Regions from separate parts of the Pseudoflavonifractor sp. An176 genome, predicted to be linked through region 3. Evidence: riboswitches for the same ligand, from Rfam matches in the RefSeq annotation. Region 3 holds a riboswitch; each other region holds the start of a gene.

Evidence for each region. A riboswitch is a leader RNA that binds a small molecule or an ion and turns the genes downstream of it on or off. The one in region 3 is predicted to bind thiamine pyrophosphate.
Region 1: it holds a riboswitch for thiamine pyrophosphate, as region 3 does, so the genes downstream of both, thiM (hydroxyethylthiazole kinase) here and thiW (energy coupling factor transporter S component ThiW) in region 3, are expected to answer to the same signal.
Region 2: it holds a riboswitch for thiamine pyrophosphate, as region 3 does, so the genes downstream of both, B5F12_RS06525 (thiamine-binding protein) here and thiW (energy coupling factor transporter S component ThiW) in region 3, are expected to answer to the same signal.
Region 4: it holds a riboswitch for thiamine pyrophosphate, as region 3 does, so the genes downstream of both, thiC (phosphomethylpyrimidine synthase ThiC) here and thiW (energy coupling factor transporter S component ThiW) in region 3, are expected to answer to the same signal.

The regions. Positions count from the first base shown of each region.
Region 1 covers NZ_NFKO01000001.1:177,964-182,199, reverse strand. Annotated here, with positions in the region: gene B5F12_RS00875 (HAD family phosphatase) at 1-313, opposite strand, end outside; gene thiE (thiamine phosphate synthase) at 306-965, opposite strand; gene thiM (hydroxyethylthiazole kinase) at 946-1,776, opposite strand; TPP riboswitch at 1,830-1,937, opposite strand; gene B5F12_RS00860 (TetR/AcrR family transcriptional regulator) at 2,126-2,743, shown strand; gene B5F12_RS12240 (hypothetical protein) at 2,730-2,861, shown strand; gene B5F12_RS00850 (cytidylate kinase family protein) at 3,019-3,396, shown strand; gene B5F12_RS00845 (galactoside ABC transporter permease) at 3,464-4,236, opposite strand, start outside.
Region 2 covers NZ_NFKO01000010.1:33,540-37,775, forward strand. Annotated here, with positions in the region: gene B5F12_RS06515 (ABC transporter substrate-binding protein) at 1-723, opposite strand, end outside; gene B5F12_RS06520 (ABC transporter permease) at 723-1,511, opposite strand; gene B5F12_RS06525 (thiamine-binding protein) at 1,477-1,779, opposite strand; TPP riboswitch at 1,831-1,937, opposite strand; gene B5F12_RS06530 (GHKL domain-containing protein) at 1,964-3,310, opposite strand; gene B5F12_RS06535 (LytTR family DNA-binding domain-containing protein) at 3,313-4,011, opposite strand; gene B5F12_RS06540 (hypothetical protein) at 4,203-4,236, shown strand, end outside.
Region 3 covers NZ_NFKO01000004.1:26,795-31,030, forward strand. Annotated here, with positions in the region: gene B5F12_RS03560 (BlaI/MecI/CopY family transcriptional regulator) at 1-138, shown strand, start outside; gene B5F12_RS03565 (M56 family metallopeptidase) at 141-1,610, shown strand; TPP riboswitch at 1,659-1,766, shown strand; gene thiW (energy coupling factor transporter S component ThiW) at 2,015-2,533, shown strand; gene B5F12_RS03575 (response regulator transcription factor) at 2,668-3,339, shown strand; gene B5F12_RS03580 (HAMP domain-containing sensor histidine kinase) at 3,342-4,236, shown strand, end outside.
Region 4 covers NZ_NFKO01000003.1:141,138-145,373, forward strand. Annotated here, with positions in the region: gene B5F12_RS03255 (hypothetical protein) at 1-1,084, shown strand, start outside; gene thiC (phosphomethylpyrimidine synthase ThiC) at 1,146-2,450, opposite strand; TPP riboswitch at 2,531-2,635, opposite strand; gene B5F12_RS03265 (ABC-ATPase domain-containing protein) at 2,673-4,236, opposite strand, start outside.

The sequences.
Region 1 (4,236 bases), on a different contig from region 3:
TGGTGCCCGCCTGGTGCAGCCCCTCCAGATAGGCGGCAACACCCTCTTTCAGAGGAATATCATTGCGGTAGTGCTGGTCCATCATATGCTCCATTTCCGCCACCATGTGGTTGGAGGTGATGTCCAGCCCAAAGGTCCGCCGGAACAGATCGGCGGACTCCTCCATGGTCATGGGCTTGATGGCCTCTAAGATGTGGTTGGGGACCTGTTCCACCCCACGGCTGTGGAGGTACTCCTCCGCCAGCTGGCTCCAGTAGGACATGGAGTCCACCAGAGTGCCGTCCAGGTCGAAAATGGCAAACTTTTTATCCATGGGCCACCATCTTTCGGGACAACTCCAGAAGTTGGGCGGTGGCGGCTCCGGGATTGGGAGCGGCAAAGATGGCAGACACCACCGCCACACCGTCCACACCGCTGCCGGAGAGCTCCAGCAGGTTGGAGGCGTTGATGCCGCCAATGCCCACCACAGGGATGGACACGGAGGCGCAAATCTCTTTGAGCTGCTCCATGGACAGGCTGGTGGCATCCTGCTTGGTGCTGGTGTTGAACACAGCACCCACACCGATGTAGTCCGCCCCGGCCTGTTGGGCGGCCACCGCCTCCTGCACGGTCCCAGCGGAGATACCCAGGATTTTGTCCGGGCCAATCATGGCCCGAATATCCCGGCCCTGGATATCGGACTGGCCCACGTGAACGCCGTCGGCGTCAATGTCCAGGGCGATTTCCACGCTGTCGTTGACCACAAAGGGGACGCGGTATTGGGCACACAGCGCTTTGAGGGCCTGGGCCTCCTGCTCAAAGGCAGAGGCATCCAGGTCCTTCTCTCGAATCTGCAAGAAGGTGGCGCCGCCCTCCAATACTTCCTGGCACACGTCCACCAGAGTCTGGTCGGGCTTGAGCCACATGCGGTCGGTGACGGCGTAGAGCAGCATGGAGCTGCGAATTTCATCGTTTGTAAACTTCATAGCGTATCTTCTCCTGTAGTTGTTCCTCGGCCAAGTTAAAAATCCCGTCGATGAGATCGGTGCGGAAGGTGGCGTTGCCCGTGCCCTTCTTCAGCCGCTGTTCCTCCGCCAGTTCACCGGCCACACCCATGGCGGCCATGGCAGACACGGTGGCGGCAAAGGTGTCCTGGGGCTGAGCGCCACAAAAAGCCCCGATGAGGGAGGTGAGCATGCAGCCGCTGCCCGTGATACGGGCCATGGTGGCGCAGCCGTTGCGCAGTACCACCGTCTCATTCCCATCAGAGACAATGTCCAGCACTCCGGAGATGGCAATCACGGTGTGGAGCTGTGCGGCCAGGGTAGCGGCCATCTCCATGGCCTCCCCCAAATTCTCCTCTGTGATGGCGTCCATGGCGCTCACATCCACACCGCTGCCCACGGCGTGCTGGCCGGCCAAAAAGCGAATCTCCGAGGCGTTGCCTCGGATGGCGGCAAACTGCACCTGGTCCAACAGGCGCTTGGACTCATCCCGGCGCAGCTGAGTACCTCCGGCAGCCACCGGGTCCAGCACCACGGGCTTTCCCAGCTCGTTGGCCTTACGCCCGGCCAAAATCATGGAGTCCACAAAGTCCATGGCCCCCATGTTGCACACCAGGGCGTGGGCTCCGCATACGGCCTCCTCCACCTCCCGGATGTCCTGAGCCATGGAAGGGGACGCGCCAGAGGCCAGAATGATGTTGGCGCAGTCGTTGACGGTGACAAAGTTGGTGATGCACTGGACCAGGGGAGCGACGGCGTGCACCTGACCCAGCGGTTGTGTGAAGCGATTCATGTGTTCTACTTCCTTCCAAAGAAAAATGGGAGACGACCTGGCAGGCTGTCTCCCAACGAATCTCCCACAAGCTTCCTACGTCGGCATTACCCGCATCAGGTTCACGGGTCGATGGTCACACCATCCTCTCAGCCTGTGTACAAGCTCCCCAAAGGGTATTATAGGGCTTCTCTGGTCCAAAGGCAAGGGGAGAAGAGAAAATACTGTAAATTTTTCTTGTGAAATACCTGGGCAAGTAGAGACAATACTGGTGAAAACGGAGTAATTACTTGTAACGGCGTGGTTTTGATTGACAACGAATGCTATTAGTTTCGTAATAACTAACGGAATTAGTTTTGGAGGAATGAATATGAGTGCAAAGGGATTGGCCAGAGAGGTCATTGTGTCCGAGGCGGTGGCCTGCATGGAACACACGGGACAACCCACCGTGTCCCTCCATGAGTTGGCCCGCAGGCTGGGGGTAAAGACCCCGTCTCTGTACAACCACATACAAAATACCCGACAGCTCCAGCGAGAGGTGTTCCGCTATGCCATTGACAAATTTGTGGCCCATCAGGAGGCAGCGGTGGCAGGGAAGAAGAGGGACCAGGCGGTGCGGGCGTTTGCCCAGGCCTACCACGCCTTTGCGGTGGAGAATAAGGGGCTGTATCGGCTGATTATGTCCATCCCCTCCCAGGAGGATGACCAGGCCAAGGAACTGGCTCTGCCGCTTCTGAAAACGGCGGTGGAGGTGCTCTCCGGCTATGGTCTGCCCCAGGAGCGGGTGGCCCACTGGCAGCGGGTGTTCCGTGCCATCCTCCACGGGTTCATTGCCCAGGAGGACTTGGGATATTTTTATTACTACGATACCACCGATGTGGGGGAGAGCCGGGACATTGCCATTCAGTGTTTCCTGGACGGACTCCACGCTGAGGTGGATGCAGGAGAGAAGAACAGAGCAGGAGAGAGAAACCATGACGAAGAATAACGAACTATTTACCACCATGCCGGTGGGGAAGGCGGTGGCCAAGCTGGCCATTCCCACCGTGGTCAGCCAAATTATTGTGATTCTGTACAGCTTGGCGGATACCTTTTTTATAGGGTAGATTGGCGATCCCAACCAGATCGCCGCTCTGTCCATTACCTTTCCCATCTACACCCTGTTGACGGCCGTGGCCAACCTCTTTGGCATCGGTGCCAATAGCGTGATCGCCAGAAGCCTGGGGCAGAACGATGAGTCCACTGTCAAGAAAGCTTCGGCCTTTGCCTTTTGGGCCAGCCTGGGTCTTCCATATGGACGTGGCAGGCGCTGCCGTGGCCACCATGCTGTCCAATGCCATTTCCATGGTGTATTTCTTTGTGGTGCTCTACCGCATCCGCAAGGAGACGGTGCTTACCATTGACGAGAAGCGAGCCGAGCGCATTGTTACAGTGTATGGGCAACGGGAAGAATCTCCTGTACAGCGTCTCCACGACAAAGATCAGAAGCGTAAGGAATTCTATGAGCTGTACACAGGCACCCAATGGGGGCAGGCAGATAACTATGACCTGTGCCTGGACAGCGGAAGACTGGGCATTGAGCCCTGTGTGGATATGATTGCAGCCCTGTATCAGCAGCGATGCAAGGCTACAGCGACATAATTGGGCATCAAAAAATCCCCATCGCACCCAAGTGCGATGGGGATTTTTGTGTAGTAGGAGGGAAGAATTACTTCTTCTGCACGTACTTCAAGCAGTCCAGAGTGACGGCCACCAGGATGATGATGCCGGAGAACACGAACTGCAGGTTGGCGTCGATGCCCAGAACGGTCAGGGCGTAGGTCAGAGCGGTGAAGATGAACACGCCCACCACAACGCCGGAAATCTTACCGATACCACCGGTGAAGGACACACCGCCCACCACGCAGGCGGCGATGGCGTCCATCTCCCAGCCTTGGCCGTAGGAGGCGGAACCGGAGCCGAACATACGGATGCACTCCAGCCAGGAGCCGAAGCCATAGAGGATACCAGCCAGAACGAAGGCACCCAGGGTGACAGCGAACACGGAGATACCGGACACGGAAGCGGCCTCGGGGTTGCCGCCCACGGCGTACAGGTTCTTGCCAAAGGTGGTCTTGTTCCAGATGAACCACACGATGACCACAGCGGCCACAGCCCACAGGATGATGGTGGGGAACTTGCCGATCTTGGGGATGATCATGTTGGGGATGTTGGACTCAATGGCGCCGAAGGACACGCCCTTGGTGCCGTAGGTCACCAGACCGAAGATAACCAACATGTTGGCCATAGTGGCGATGAAGGGGTGCATCTTGAACTTGGCGGTAAAGAAGCCAGCGATGGTGGTGAAGATGGTGCACAGCACGATGCAGACCACCAGAGCCAGAATCACACGACCCACGACGGGGATGCCAGTAAGGTCAAAGGTATGACCAAACACAGAGCCGGTATTGATACCCTTGTGCATGATGATGGTGGAAGCAG
Region 2 (4,236 bases), on a different contig from region 3:
CTCGCTGAGATAGGTATTGTTGCCGATGATCACGGGGGTGTAGAAGTCAAACACCGGGTCGATGTCGGCAAACTCGAAGTAGTCGGTGTCCAGACCCGCCACCTCACAGGCGATGCCCGCCCAGCCGTAGTAAATCCAGATGGCGTCCACAGACTTGCTCTCCAGGGCAGACACCTCGTCGGTGACGGTGGAGGGGATGAGCTCCACCTTGGAGAAGTCGCCGCCGTCGGCCTCCATCACCTGCTGGATGGTGGCCTTCTCCACGGGCAGGTCCCAGGTGGCGTACTTGTGGCCCTCCAGGCCCTTGGGAGTGTCCATACCCTCCCCGGCCCGGGAGATGATGCCGGAGGTGTTGTGCTGGATGATGGCAGCCACAGCGGTGATGGGCAGGGGGTCGTCCCCAATGAGGCCGGGGGCGATGTAGTCCTGGAAGGACACGCCGAACTGGGCCTTGCCCGAGGCCACCAGCACCTCCGCGCCGTCCTCGGGGGGCTGCACCACCTCCACCTCCAGGCCGGCATCTTCAAAATAGCCGTTGGCCATGGCCACATAGATACCGGTGTGGTTGGTGTTGGGGGTCCAGTCCAGCACGAAGGTGATCTTCTCCAGGTCCTTCTCCCCGTCCTGGGTGTTGTTCTCAGTCTTCTGCCCGCAGGCAGTGAGAGACGCCGCCAGGCCCAGGGTCAGCGCCCCGGCCAGCAGACGATATGTCCATTTCTTCATCATTTGTTCCTCCTCTTCTCCTCATCCACGGAGCGGTAGGGCATACACCGCCGCTCCAGCCACCCCACCAGGGCCATGAGGGCCAGGGACAGGGCGGAAATCAAAAAGATCACAGCAAACATCTTGTCAAAGGCAAAGGCCTTTTTCACCCGGGTCATGTACACGCCCAGGCCACCAAAACCGCCCAGCCACTCGCTGATGACGGCGCCCACAATGGAGTAGGCGGCGGCGATGCGCAGCCCGGAAAAGAACTGGGGCAGAGCCCAGGGGCATTTCAAGTAGCGGAAAATCTGCCACCGCCCCGCTCCCATGGAGCGCAGAAGCCCCACGGCATCGGGGTCCACCCCCCGGAAGCCGTCCAGCAGTCCCACCGTCACCGGGAAGAAGGTGACCAGCACCACCAAAATGACCTTGGGGGTCATCTCATAGCCAAACCACAGCACCAACAGGGGCGCAATGGCCACGGTGGGGATGGTCTGGGTGATGACCAGAATGGGGTAGAAAATCTTGTACAGCAGCTCAAAGGCATCCATGGCCACGGCGAACACAAAGCCCACCGCCACCCCAATGCACAGGCCTAGGGCGGCCTCCTGCAAGGTGATGAGCAGGTTTTCCCACAGGGCGGGGGCGTCGGTGACAAAGGCGGTGACCACCTGCACCGGGGAGGGCAGCATGTAGCTGGGCACCAGCCCGGACACACACACCAGCTGCCACACCGCCAGCAGCACCGCCACCCCGGCGATCCCGGGCAGCTTAGCCCTGGTGGTGCTTGGTAACTTTCTGATCAATGGTGAGAATCTCCCCTTCCGGCTCGTAGACCACCTTGATATAGGCGGACACTTTCTTGGCGCCAGCCCGGACAGCCACATGCTGGCACTCCTTGACAATGTCCATGAGCTGGTCGTAGTTGTCCCCCTCGATGGTGGTCTCAAAGGGACCCACATAGTAGTTCAGGCCGGTGGAGCGGATGTAGTCGATGACCTCATCCACCATGCGCACCAGTTCCTGGTCGTTGTCCGCCTGGGGCAGACTCTGAATGGCAACACTTGCTTTCATTGCTCTTCCTCCATGCATAAAAAATACCCCGCCGGCAATACCGGCGGGGCACCACAAAACACCTATGCTCCCTACGCTGGCATTACCCAGATCAGGTTAAGGGTCGCAGGATATACCTGCCTCTCAGCTCCTTTCCTGGAGCTCCCCTGTCAACATGCCAGTTTAGTCCTTTTTTCGGCGGTTGTCAACACTTTGCGTCCTGTGCCATCCTCCGTGATTCTCGGACCGATACCCCCTGCCCAATCATCACGGTCATGGTAAACCGCCGCTTCTCCGGATCATAGTCCCACTGGAAATCCCCTTCATACTTTTTCAGGGCCTTGGCCACACGTTTCAGCCCAAAACCGTGTCCCTCTCCCCCTGCCTTGGTGGAGCGCAGCCCATCCTCCCCCACCACGGGGGGCCGATCACAGCTGTTTTCCACCACCACCACTTGGTAGCCATTGCGCAGGGCAGTGGCCAGCTCCACCCACTTTTCCTGGGAGTCCCGGGCGGCGGTGAGGGCGTTGTCCAGGAGGTTGCCCAGGATGGCCACCAGGTCGAAATCCTCCACGCCCTCCAGGTTGCACAGCTGTACATCATAGGTAAAGGCGATGTTCTTCAGCTCGCAGGCGGTGACGTACTTGTCCACCATCACATCCAGGACCCGGTTGCCGCTGTGGCAGCGGCGGGTGTATGCCTGGAGCTGCTGCTCCATCTGGGCGATGTACTGCTCCACCTTGGGGTCCTGGTTCAGGTTTCGGATGGCCTCCAGGTGATTTTTGGCGTCGTGGGCGTAGCTTCTCAGCTGCTGGTTCTGCCGCTCCAAAATCTCATAATAGGACTGCTCCATCTGGAGCTGCTCTTCCTTTTGGCGCTGGGCCAAGGCAATCCGTTTCCGCTCCCACCCCAGCTGGTACACCAACACCACCACTACTGTGGCCACACACAGGGCCATGCTGACCATCAGCATCATCGTGCGCCCGGACATGGTCACCGGCTCCTGGGCTATGCCTTTGGCCAGCCATATCACCCCCGCCAGCACAGCGGCCGGACACAGATACACAGGCACCGGAAGCTTGGGCCGCCCCTTATCGCCTGCCGCCAGATTGGCAATCACCAGGGCTCCCAGTTCAAAGAGCAGACAGGAAAGCGCCGCTTGCGTCATATCCAACGCCTCAAAAAAATCCCCCTGCTGCTTGAACACAAATTCACGGGCAATCACCGCCGCCAGCACACGCAGGATGGCGAGGACCCCTGCGTATCCCACCACCCTCCAGGGTGAAATTCGGAAGGCCAGCCAGCCCATGGCAAAACAGACGACAAAAAAGGTGCCCACACCAGAAGCTTTCCATACAGACAGCCCCATATGGGACAGTTCCGCCACCAGCATGGGTTGTACCACCAAGACCGTAAGGCCCAGCAACAGCAACTCCCATTCGGGTATCCGCGGCTTTGCCAGCCGAGAAAAGAACAGATACATAATCACAAGTTCCAGCAAGGCCACCACCGGAGAGGTGGCGAAGTTCCACTCTCCAAACAGTTCAATCATTCCTATCGCCTCCTCAAATAGTCAAACCAGTATTTGTGAAAGGCCGCCTGTCGCCGGGGCGCAATGGGGATGCGCTCTCCGGTCACCAGATACAGCTCGGAATAGGCATATTTGGTCACATGGTGGAGGTTGACCAGAAAGGACTTGTGGACGGGATAGAAAAACAGGTTGGGCAGCTTCTCCTCCCACACCTCCAACCGATCCCCAGTGACATACCGCTGGGTCTCGGTTACCACCACCACTCGGCGGTTCTCCCGGGTGACATACAGTACATCATCCGCCAGCACCCGCACCTGGGCCTGCTGATTGTACACGAATACATCCACATAGGCCCCGTCAATGTACTCCATGGCCTTGTCCAGCCCCGCATACAGCCGCTTCGGGTCAAAGGGCTTTTCCAAGTAGCGGAAGGCGTGGAGGTCCATGGCGTCGTCCTGGTACTCCCGGTAGGCGGTGACAAAGAACAGGGCCACCTTGCCGTTGCGGCATTTCAGCTCATGGGCCAGGGTAATGCCGTCCACCCCCTCCATCTGAATGTCCAAAAAGGCCAGGGTATAGGCCGTCTGGCTGTCCATCACCTGCCGGGGATCGGTGGCGGTGTCCAGGTGGGCGACAATGCCCCGTTGGGCCAGGTACGCCTGGACATGCTCCCGCACCTGCTCCAAAAATACGGGCTCATCATCGCAAATCAGCACGTTCATCGCCACTTCTCACCCCCTGGTTTTCTGTTCAAAAATATCTTAGCATTCCCCTTGCTGGGCCGTCAACCGCCCCCCGTCCGCACTTTGACGGGATTTTCTTGCACTTGGACAAAAGGGCTTTTTTGCCTTGGAATTCCATGGTACAGTGAATACACCAAATCCCCACAGGAATCCAAAGGAGGGAATCGAGTATGTACTGCAAAGCCACCCGCACCCAGATCAAGC
Region 3 (4,236 bases):
CTGGCCGCCCAGAGCCGCAGCTTCATCCAGAAGCTGTGTGGGGGCAGCCTGTCCACCTTTGCCTCGGCGTTGTGTGACAGCGGACTGAGTAAGGAGGAACTGGAAGAGCTTCGGGAGCTTCTGAAAGAAGGTGACTGAGTATGTTCCGCATCCTCATTTTCCTGGTCCTGTCCCTGCTCATGGCAGGAACCGCCTACTCTCGCTACGATGCCCTGATGGGCAACGATGGCATCCCCGACCTGGGTAACCACCCCTCTTACCTGCCCTACTACCCCGCTATGCTGCTGCTGGTGATGGTCACGCTATGCCCAGTGCTTCTCACCCCTTTCATCGGCTTTGCCCGGGCAGCGGACATTACCTTTTCCTCCTATGGTGGGTTGTTTCTCCACGTCAGCCTGTATTATCTGGTGCTCCTGGCCCTGATGCCCCACCTCCGTGACCGCATCAGCGCCCGGACCTGCGCCATGCTGTGGGTCATCCCCAACGTGCTCTACCTCACCACCTACTCCACCCTTACCCCGCCCCGGCCCTGGCTCATCATCCCCCTGCCGGGACACGGGTGGACCCTGCTGTTGTGGGTATGGCTGGTGGGCCTGGTGGGGGTGCTGGCCTTTCACATCGTCCAGCACCTGCGCTTCCGCCGCCAGATTCTTTCCCCCGCCGTCCCCGCCACTGACCCCCTGACCCGGTATATCTGGGAGGAGGCCCTGAAGGAGGCGGGCTTCCGCAACCCCAAATACCAGCTGGTGATCTCCCCGGAGGTGAAGACCCCCCTGTCCATCGGCCTTCTGCCCCGCTGCACCCGGGTGGTGCTGCCCACCCGCTCCTACACCCGGGAGGAGCTGTACTGGGTCATTCGCCACGAGGTCATTCACCTGGCCCGTCAGGACAGCTGGAGCAAGTTTTTTCTCCTGTTCTGCACCGCCATCTGCTGGTTCAACCCCCTGATGTGGGTGGCCATGAAACGCTGCGCCCAGGACCTGGAGCTGAGCTGTGACGAGACCGTGCTCCTCTTCGCCCACCAGTCCCAGCGCAAGGAGTACGCCGCCCTGCTGCTGAACACCGCCGGGGATGCCCGGGGCTTCACCACCTGCCTGTCCGCCTCCGCCGCCACCCTGCGCCGCCGCCTGGAGCAGGTACTGGCCCCCGCCGCCCGCTCCAGCGGGGCCGTTGTGGTGGGGGTGCTCTTCTTCCTGGCGGCCATCACCTGCGGCAGCGTCACCCTGTCCTATGATACCGCCCCGGCCGCTCAGGTGCTCTACTCCGCCGGGGACACCGCCCAGTACCAGGCGGACGGCATCCACCTGAGCCCGCCCCATGCCCAGGCGGAGAACACCCCATATACCCTCACCGCCCCCCAGGCCTTCCACGACTACCTGTCCGGGCTGTCCCTGTCCCGGCTGATGGGGACCTACACCCTGCCAGAGACGGACTGCTCCTTCTTTCTGGAAGGCCCGGACAACTCCAAACTCATCGTCATCTCCCACCAGGTCATGGAGGTGACCGAGCTGGGCCATGATAGCTACCCTACCTACTACCATATTTCTCAGGAGGTAGACTGGGACTACCTCCTGAGCCTGATGGAGGCCTCCCCGCACTCATGGACTTGAAAAAAACCATTGCACTTTGGAGACATTTGGTGTATTATCACAGATGCAATCAAAACACAGGGGAGCTTGTGAGGCAAGCTGAGAGGAAGCCGTATCGCTTCGACCCTTGAACCTGATGCGGATCATGCCGCCGTAGGGAGTCATATGGAACCATTGTGACCAGGAGACATCCCCACAGGTGTCTCCTGGTTTTGTACACCTGGACAAAAGGGGGGAAAATGGGCATCCACGGTGAGTCCGTGGCGGGCTGAGGGGGAGCGCCCTGGGCCTGTATGACAGCGATGGGAAGCCGTGTTCCGGCGTGAGAGGAGACCAGCAAGTCTCGACCGACCATTTTACGTTCTTACGGAGGGCGTCGCTGTCTCATGCCGTTTCTCCCGGAACTGTTACGAGGTGTAACCAAGATGAAAAATACCAAAGTTCTCAAGCTGACCCTGGCGGGCATCCTGTGCGCGGTGGCCGTGGTGGGCAGCATCTTCTCCTTCCCCGTCTTCGGCAGCAAATGCGCCCCGGTGCAGCACATGGTCAACATCCTCTGCGCCGTGCTCCTGGGCCCCTGGTACGGGGTGGGCGTGGCCTTTGCCGCCTCTCTGCTGCGCAACCTGCTGAGCCTGGGCACCCTGCTGGCCTTCCCGGGCAGCATGTGCGGAGCGCTGCTGTGCGGGGTGGTGTACTGGAAGACCCGCCGTCTGCTCCCCACCCTGGTGGCGGAGGTGTTCGGCACCGCCATTCTCGGCGGCCTGTGCGCCTATCCCATGGCCATCCTCTTTATGGGGGCCAACGCCGCCCAGGTGGCCTTTTACGCCTACATCATCCCCTTCCTGGTGTCCACCGCCGGGGGCGCCATCCTGTCCGGGGTGATTCTCTTCTCCCTGGACAAGGCCGGGGCCCTGAAGGGCATGCAGCATAAGATTTCCGCCTGACTCCATGGTTGGAGGGCTTGCCGCTGATTGTGGCAGGCCCTCCCTTTTTGGTATCCGGGCGGAACATTTTCTGCTACAATGACACAGAGAATACACATCCCCCGGGTATCCTGAGGGGGAAAGGAGGCGGGAGCATGGAGACCCGTATTTTGATTGCCGAGGACGACCCCCGTCTGCGGGAGGTCCTGTGCGACTACTTTGCCAGCAAGGGCGTCCGCCCCATCCAGGCGGAACACGGGGCGCAGGCCCTGGAATGGGCGGAAAGCCAGGAATTTGACGCGGTTTTGCTGGACATTATGATGCCCAAGCTGGACGGGCGCAGCGTGTGCCGGGCCCTGCGGCGCACCCAGGACGTGCCCATCCTCTTCCTCACCGCCCTGTCCGACGAGGAGGACACCCTGCTGGGCTACGAGCTGGGGGCGGACGACTACATCACCAAGCCCTTCCATCTCTCGGTGGTGTACGCCAAGACCATGGCCCTCATCCGCCGCAGCCGGGGCAGTGTGCGAGCTGGGGACCGGATGGAGCTGGACGGGCTGGCCCTGTCCCTGTCCGCCCAGAAGGTGTACCTGGAGGGGCGGGACATCCCCCTCACCCCCAAGGAGTACGCCCTGCTCCACTGCCTGATGTCCCACCGGGGCCAGGTTTTGAGCCGGGAGCAGCTGCTGCGCCACGGCTGGGGCTACGACTATCAGGGGGACGACCGGGCGGTGGACACCCACATCCGCCGCCTGCGGGAGAAATTGGGCCCCTGGGCCGGGCACATCCGCACCGTCATCAAGGCGGGCTACCGATTGGAGGGGTGAACATGGCAGACACCAAAAAACGCCGTCCCCGTGCCCGGCCCACCCTCACCGGGCTTCTGTGCCTGGTGGTGCTGGTGCCCTGGCTTCTCTGCATGGGGCTGCTCACCGCAGCCGTGGCCCAGGGGGAGGGCAACGCCCTGGCCATCCGGTACAGTGACCAGGCCCGGCAGCAGGTCATCCAGTCCTCCCTGCCCTGGGGCCAGGTGGATGGGTGGGGGTGGAGCGCCCGCTACTTCCTGGGGGCCTCCGGCCTCTTCGATGCCATGGGCAACCCCCTGGGGGGCAGCTGGCAGGACTTCCTCGCCCTGGAGTATCTCACCCAGGAGGAATATGAGGCGGAGGTGGAAACCTCGGGCCGCTATGCCCGGGCCATTCTGGACCGGGCCTGTCTCACCGAGGAGGCACGGAATGACATGGAGACAGGCTATTTCGACTTGCACCCCCAGCCCCTGCGCCTGGAGGGGGTCTTGGAGGATGCCATCTTCACCCCCCGCACCATTTCCTTCTGGTCCACAAGGTCTCAGAACCCCACCTGGGTCCAAATCTACGACGATCCCACAGCCATCCACCCACAGGCGCAGACCGTCACCCTCTACGCCACCCGGTATCACGCCTGTTGCCCCCCGGAAACCTCCCCCCTCACCTACCGGGGAACCCGGTATGACAGCCTGTCCCAGCTGGTGGAGACCCTGGGGCCCGACCTGCTGAACGCTGAGGTCCCGGTGCAGCTGTGGAGCTGGCCCAACCTGCTGGTGGGCACCGCAGTCTCCACGGACCAGGGCATTCTGGTGTGCGGGGTGTGGGCGGACCTGTGGCCCCTGGTCTGGGAGCGCCTGTGGTGGGTATACCTGCTCACCCTGGGCCTGTGCGTGCTGCTCCTTGGGGGTCTTCGGCGGG
Region 4 (4,236 bases), on a different contig from region 3:
CCTGGTGCTGGTCACCCTATTCGCCCTGTGGCGGGGACTGCTTCAGCTGCGAAAGGCCTCCGGAGTGGAGGCATCCACCAGATCCGCCGGTGGACTGGTGGTGTGGTATGTGGGCTTGGCCCTGCTGTCCGTGGTTGGAATGATTGGGCTGTTTGGATTTCTCGTTCTGATCATTCTCTATGTCTTTTGCCTCTACCGTATCTTCCGATTCTCTCAGGCAGTCACCGCCGCCGGATACCCGCTCCCTCGGCTGCGAGTTTGGCTCTCAGAGGGACGGTTTGCGCTGTGTTTCACTGGGTGCATTCTGGTGGGCGTGGCAGGCGGATTTCTCTTCTTCCACAGTTACTCCATGGATTGGATGCTGCTGTCTGCTCCGCCCTCTTCTCAAGAACAAGAAATCAAAGAAAAGCTTCGAGACTTGGGCTTCCCAGACACGGTTTTAAATGACCTCTCTATGGAGGATTTGCAGGATTGTCAGGGCGCCCAGCAGGTGGTGGTGGATGAGTACACCCGCTCCTTTGAGGAACATACCACCTCCGAGGGTAAAGTACCTCAGCTGCACCTGACAGGCATTGGGGTGCAGTTGTCCGAAGAGCCGGAGCGTTGGAAGCTCATCCACCACTTCCAGTGGGAGGATAGCCCCGCCTTTTACGGTACAGAGTCGTTCCAACTCACCCCTGCCTACACCAACACCTCGTATTGGATTCCTGCCGAAGATGCGGTGCACGGCCGCCTTCTGTACGACGACAACGGCGCGACCTTCGTCTCTCCCTATGCCCGCATGGAGAAAGCCTCTTACACCTACGACTCCATCTTTTGGGGCCAGCAAACGAATTCAGATTGGTTCGCCTCCTTCTCTCTTCCTCGTCAGGGAAGCAATCACCGGGGCTATGTGGCATACTCTGTGTTTCCCACTTCTCCTGGCGAAACAGTCTGGATCGATTCTTGGGTTCAGTACACCCACCAGACTTCACCATTTCAGTACCCGGTGCTCACGGCCACAGACCACCAGCAAAAGAGTCCCTCTTTAGGGGCGGGACGCCCCTTTTCCACCGTTCAAACCATGCTGCAATTTGCCCCTTAACCTCTGAAAGTTCAATGCAAAACAGGGATTCCTCCATTTTGGGGAGGAATCCCTGTTTTCATTACAGAATGTCGATGTACTCCCCGCTGAGGGCCTTGTTCATGCTGCGTACGGCACAGAACTTGCCACACATGGAACAGCTGTCCTCGTGCTCCGGGGCCCGGTCATCCCGGATGCCCTTGGCGGTCTCCGGGTCAATGGCACATTCCCACTGCTTGTCCCAGTCGAAGGTCCGCCGGGCATCGGCCATGGCGTCGTCCAGGTCTCTGGCGTGGGGGATTTTCTTGGCGATATCCGCGGCGTGGGCAGCAATGCGGGAGGCGATGATTCCCTGCTTCACGTCCTCCACATTGGGCAGAGCCAAATGTTCGGCGGGGGTCACATAGCACAGGAAGGCAGCGCCTGCCGAAGCGGCCACTGCCCCGCCGATGGCGGCAGTGATGTGGTCGTAGCCAGGGGCGATATCCGTGACAAGGGGACCAAGCACATAGAAGGGAGCGCCCATGCAAATGGTCTGCTGGAGCTTCATATTGGCCTCAATCTGGTCCAGGGGCATGTGGCCGGGGCCCTCCACCATCACCTGTACGTCTTTGGCCCAGGCTCGGCGGGTCAGCTCGCCCAGGCGTACCAGTTCCTCAATCTGGCACACGTCACTGGCATCGGCCAGACAGCCGGGGCGACAGGCATCTCCCAGGGAAATGGTCACGTCATATTCCCGACAGATATCCAGAATCTCATCGAAATACTCATAGAAGGGGTTTTCCTCCCCGGTCATGCTCATCCAGGCAAACACCAGGGAGCCGCCCCGGGAGACGATGTTCATTTTCCGCTTGTGGTTTTTGATCTGGTCGATGGTTTTGCGGGTAATGCCGCAGTGGAGGGTGACAAAGTCCACCCCGTCCTGGGCGTGGAGTCGTACCACGTCGATGAAGTCCTTGGCGGAGAGTGTGGCCAGATCCCGCTGATAGTGGATGACACTGTCGTATACGGGGACCGTGCCGATCATGGCGGGGCACTCCTGGGTCAGCTTCCGGCGGAACGGCTGGGTGTTGCCGTGGGAGGACAGGTCCATGATGGCCTCCGCCCCCATATTCACTGCTGCCATCACCTTCTGCATCTCCACGTCATAGTCTTTGCAGTCCCGGGACACCCCCAGATTGACGTTGATTTTGGTGCGAAGCATAGAACCCACGCCGTTGGGGTCCAGACAGGTGTGGAGTTTATTGGCACAGATGGCCACCTGTCCTTTGGCTACCAGCTCCCGAATCTCCTCCTCCGTGCGGTACTCTTTGGCGGCCACCGCCTTCATCTCCGGGGTGATGATGCCCTGACGGGCTGCGTCCATCTGGGTTGTGTATGTTCTCATGTTGATCTCTTCCTTTCTGGATGCGGGTTGGATGAGCGTTGAAACAGAAACAGCGGGGATACCTGACTTGGTATCCCCGCTGATGACGGCATATGTCTCCCTACGTTGGCATTATCCAAATCAGGTCCATGGGTCGAAGGGCACACCTTCCTCTCAGCCTGTCTACAAGCTCCCCGTTTTCAATTGTAAGCAATGGTATTATACAACGTTTCAGAAGAGAACTCAAGAAGTTTTTCCAGCCAGGTTCAGCCCCCGGTACCGGTTGAAACAGGCGAAGATCTCCTGTCGTCTGGGCCGTGCCAAAAAGGCTCCCTCACGACCGCACAGCGCTTCCAGGCCCTTGCGGTCCATGATTTGTTCCAGTTCCTCCACTACTTGTTGTAGGGTGCGTCTGCCGTCCATGAGATACTTCTGGGCATATACCAAGCAGTATCCCAGTGCGGTGAGCTGTTCCGGGTCGGTGAGCTGCTCCACGTACCGAAGGTCGATGGTCTCGCGGTTAATGGATACCCCATCCCGCCCCAAGGTTTTCAGTTTTGCGCGATCACCTTGGCCAAACTCCTCCGATCTACGGGGACAGCGGTGTACATTGGGAGCCGGTGCAGGCTCCAGGTGGGCACAGGTGGAGGGGAATGCCTGTGCCGCCTCTTTGGCCAGTGCGGTAATGTCCCTGGGGATATATCGGTCCATTTGAATGATGTGGTGAGCGGGGTGGAAATAGGCGCCAGAGCTGCCTGCCACCAAAATGGTGGAGATACCGTGGGTGTGATACAGCTCTTCCACACGCTCCAAAAACGGGGTGATGGGCTCCATGTCTCGGTGAATGACCCGCTGCATCAGCTCGTCCCGAATCATGAAGTTGGTGGCGCTGGTGTCCTCATCCATGAGCAGCAGAGAGGTTCCAGCCTCCATACTCTCCACCACATTGGCAGCCTGGGAGGTACTGCCGCTGGCGTCCTGGGTGGTGAAGCGGGTGGTGTCTTTTCCATTGGGCAGATGGTTTATGAACATGGAGATATCCGTCTGGGCAATGCTTCGGCCATCTTCTGCCCGGATTTTAACGGCGGTATGATCCGTGATGACGTATTCCCGTCCATCCCCGGAAATGTGGTTGTATACCCCTGCCTCCAGTGCCTTGAGCAGGGTGGATTTTCCGTGATATCCACCGCCCACAATGAGGGTGATGCCTTTAGGGATACCCATGCCGGTGACAGTTCCCCGGTGTGGCAGTTCCAAGGTGACAGACAACTCCTGGGGTGACTGAAATGGTACACTGCCCTTCATGGGCTGGGCAGAGATGCCAGTGGCTCGAGGTAGGATGCTGCCATCTGCCACGAAGGCACACAGACCCAGTTTGGGAAGTATTTCACGAATATACTGCTGGTCCTCCGCCAGATCTGCCACCCCTTTCAGCCGCTTCCCGTCCAAATTTCGGTACATGAGGGATGCTTCCACGCACTGGGGCAGGAACTCAAACAGCATCTTTCTCAGTTCTCCGGCGTTTACCGTACGGCCATTGGCGGGAAATCCTGCCTCAAAGCGCAATACGATATCTCCGGTGGCTGGATCCAGGTTGCATGCCGTGCGCTCCAATACCTCCTGTCCACAGCGGCTGGTGGAAATAAGCCCGCTGTGCCCGGAGCCTCTGGCCAGTCCGGACACTTGCCCAGCTTTCCGGGCAAACAAGCGGGTGATGGCGTCTTGTAAGGCGATGCGCTGACAGGGCATTTGGTACAGCGCACGAGGGAATCCGGCCTTCTCTCCTTTGACATGGATGCTCAGTTTG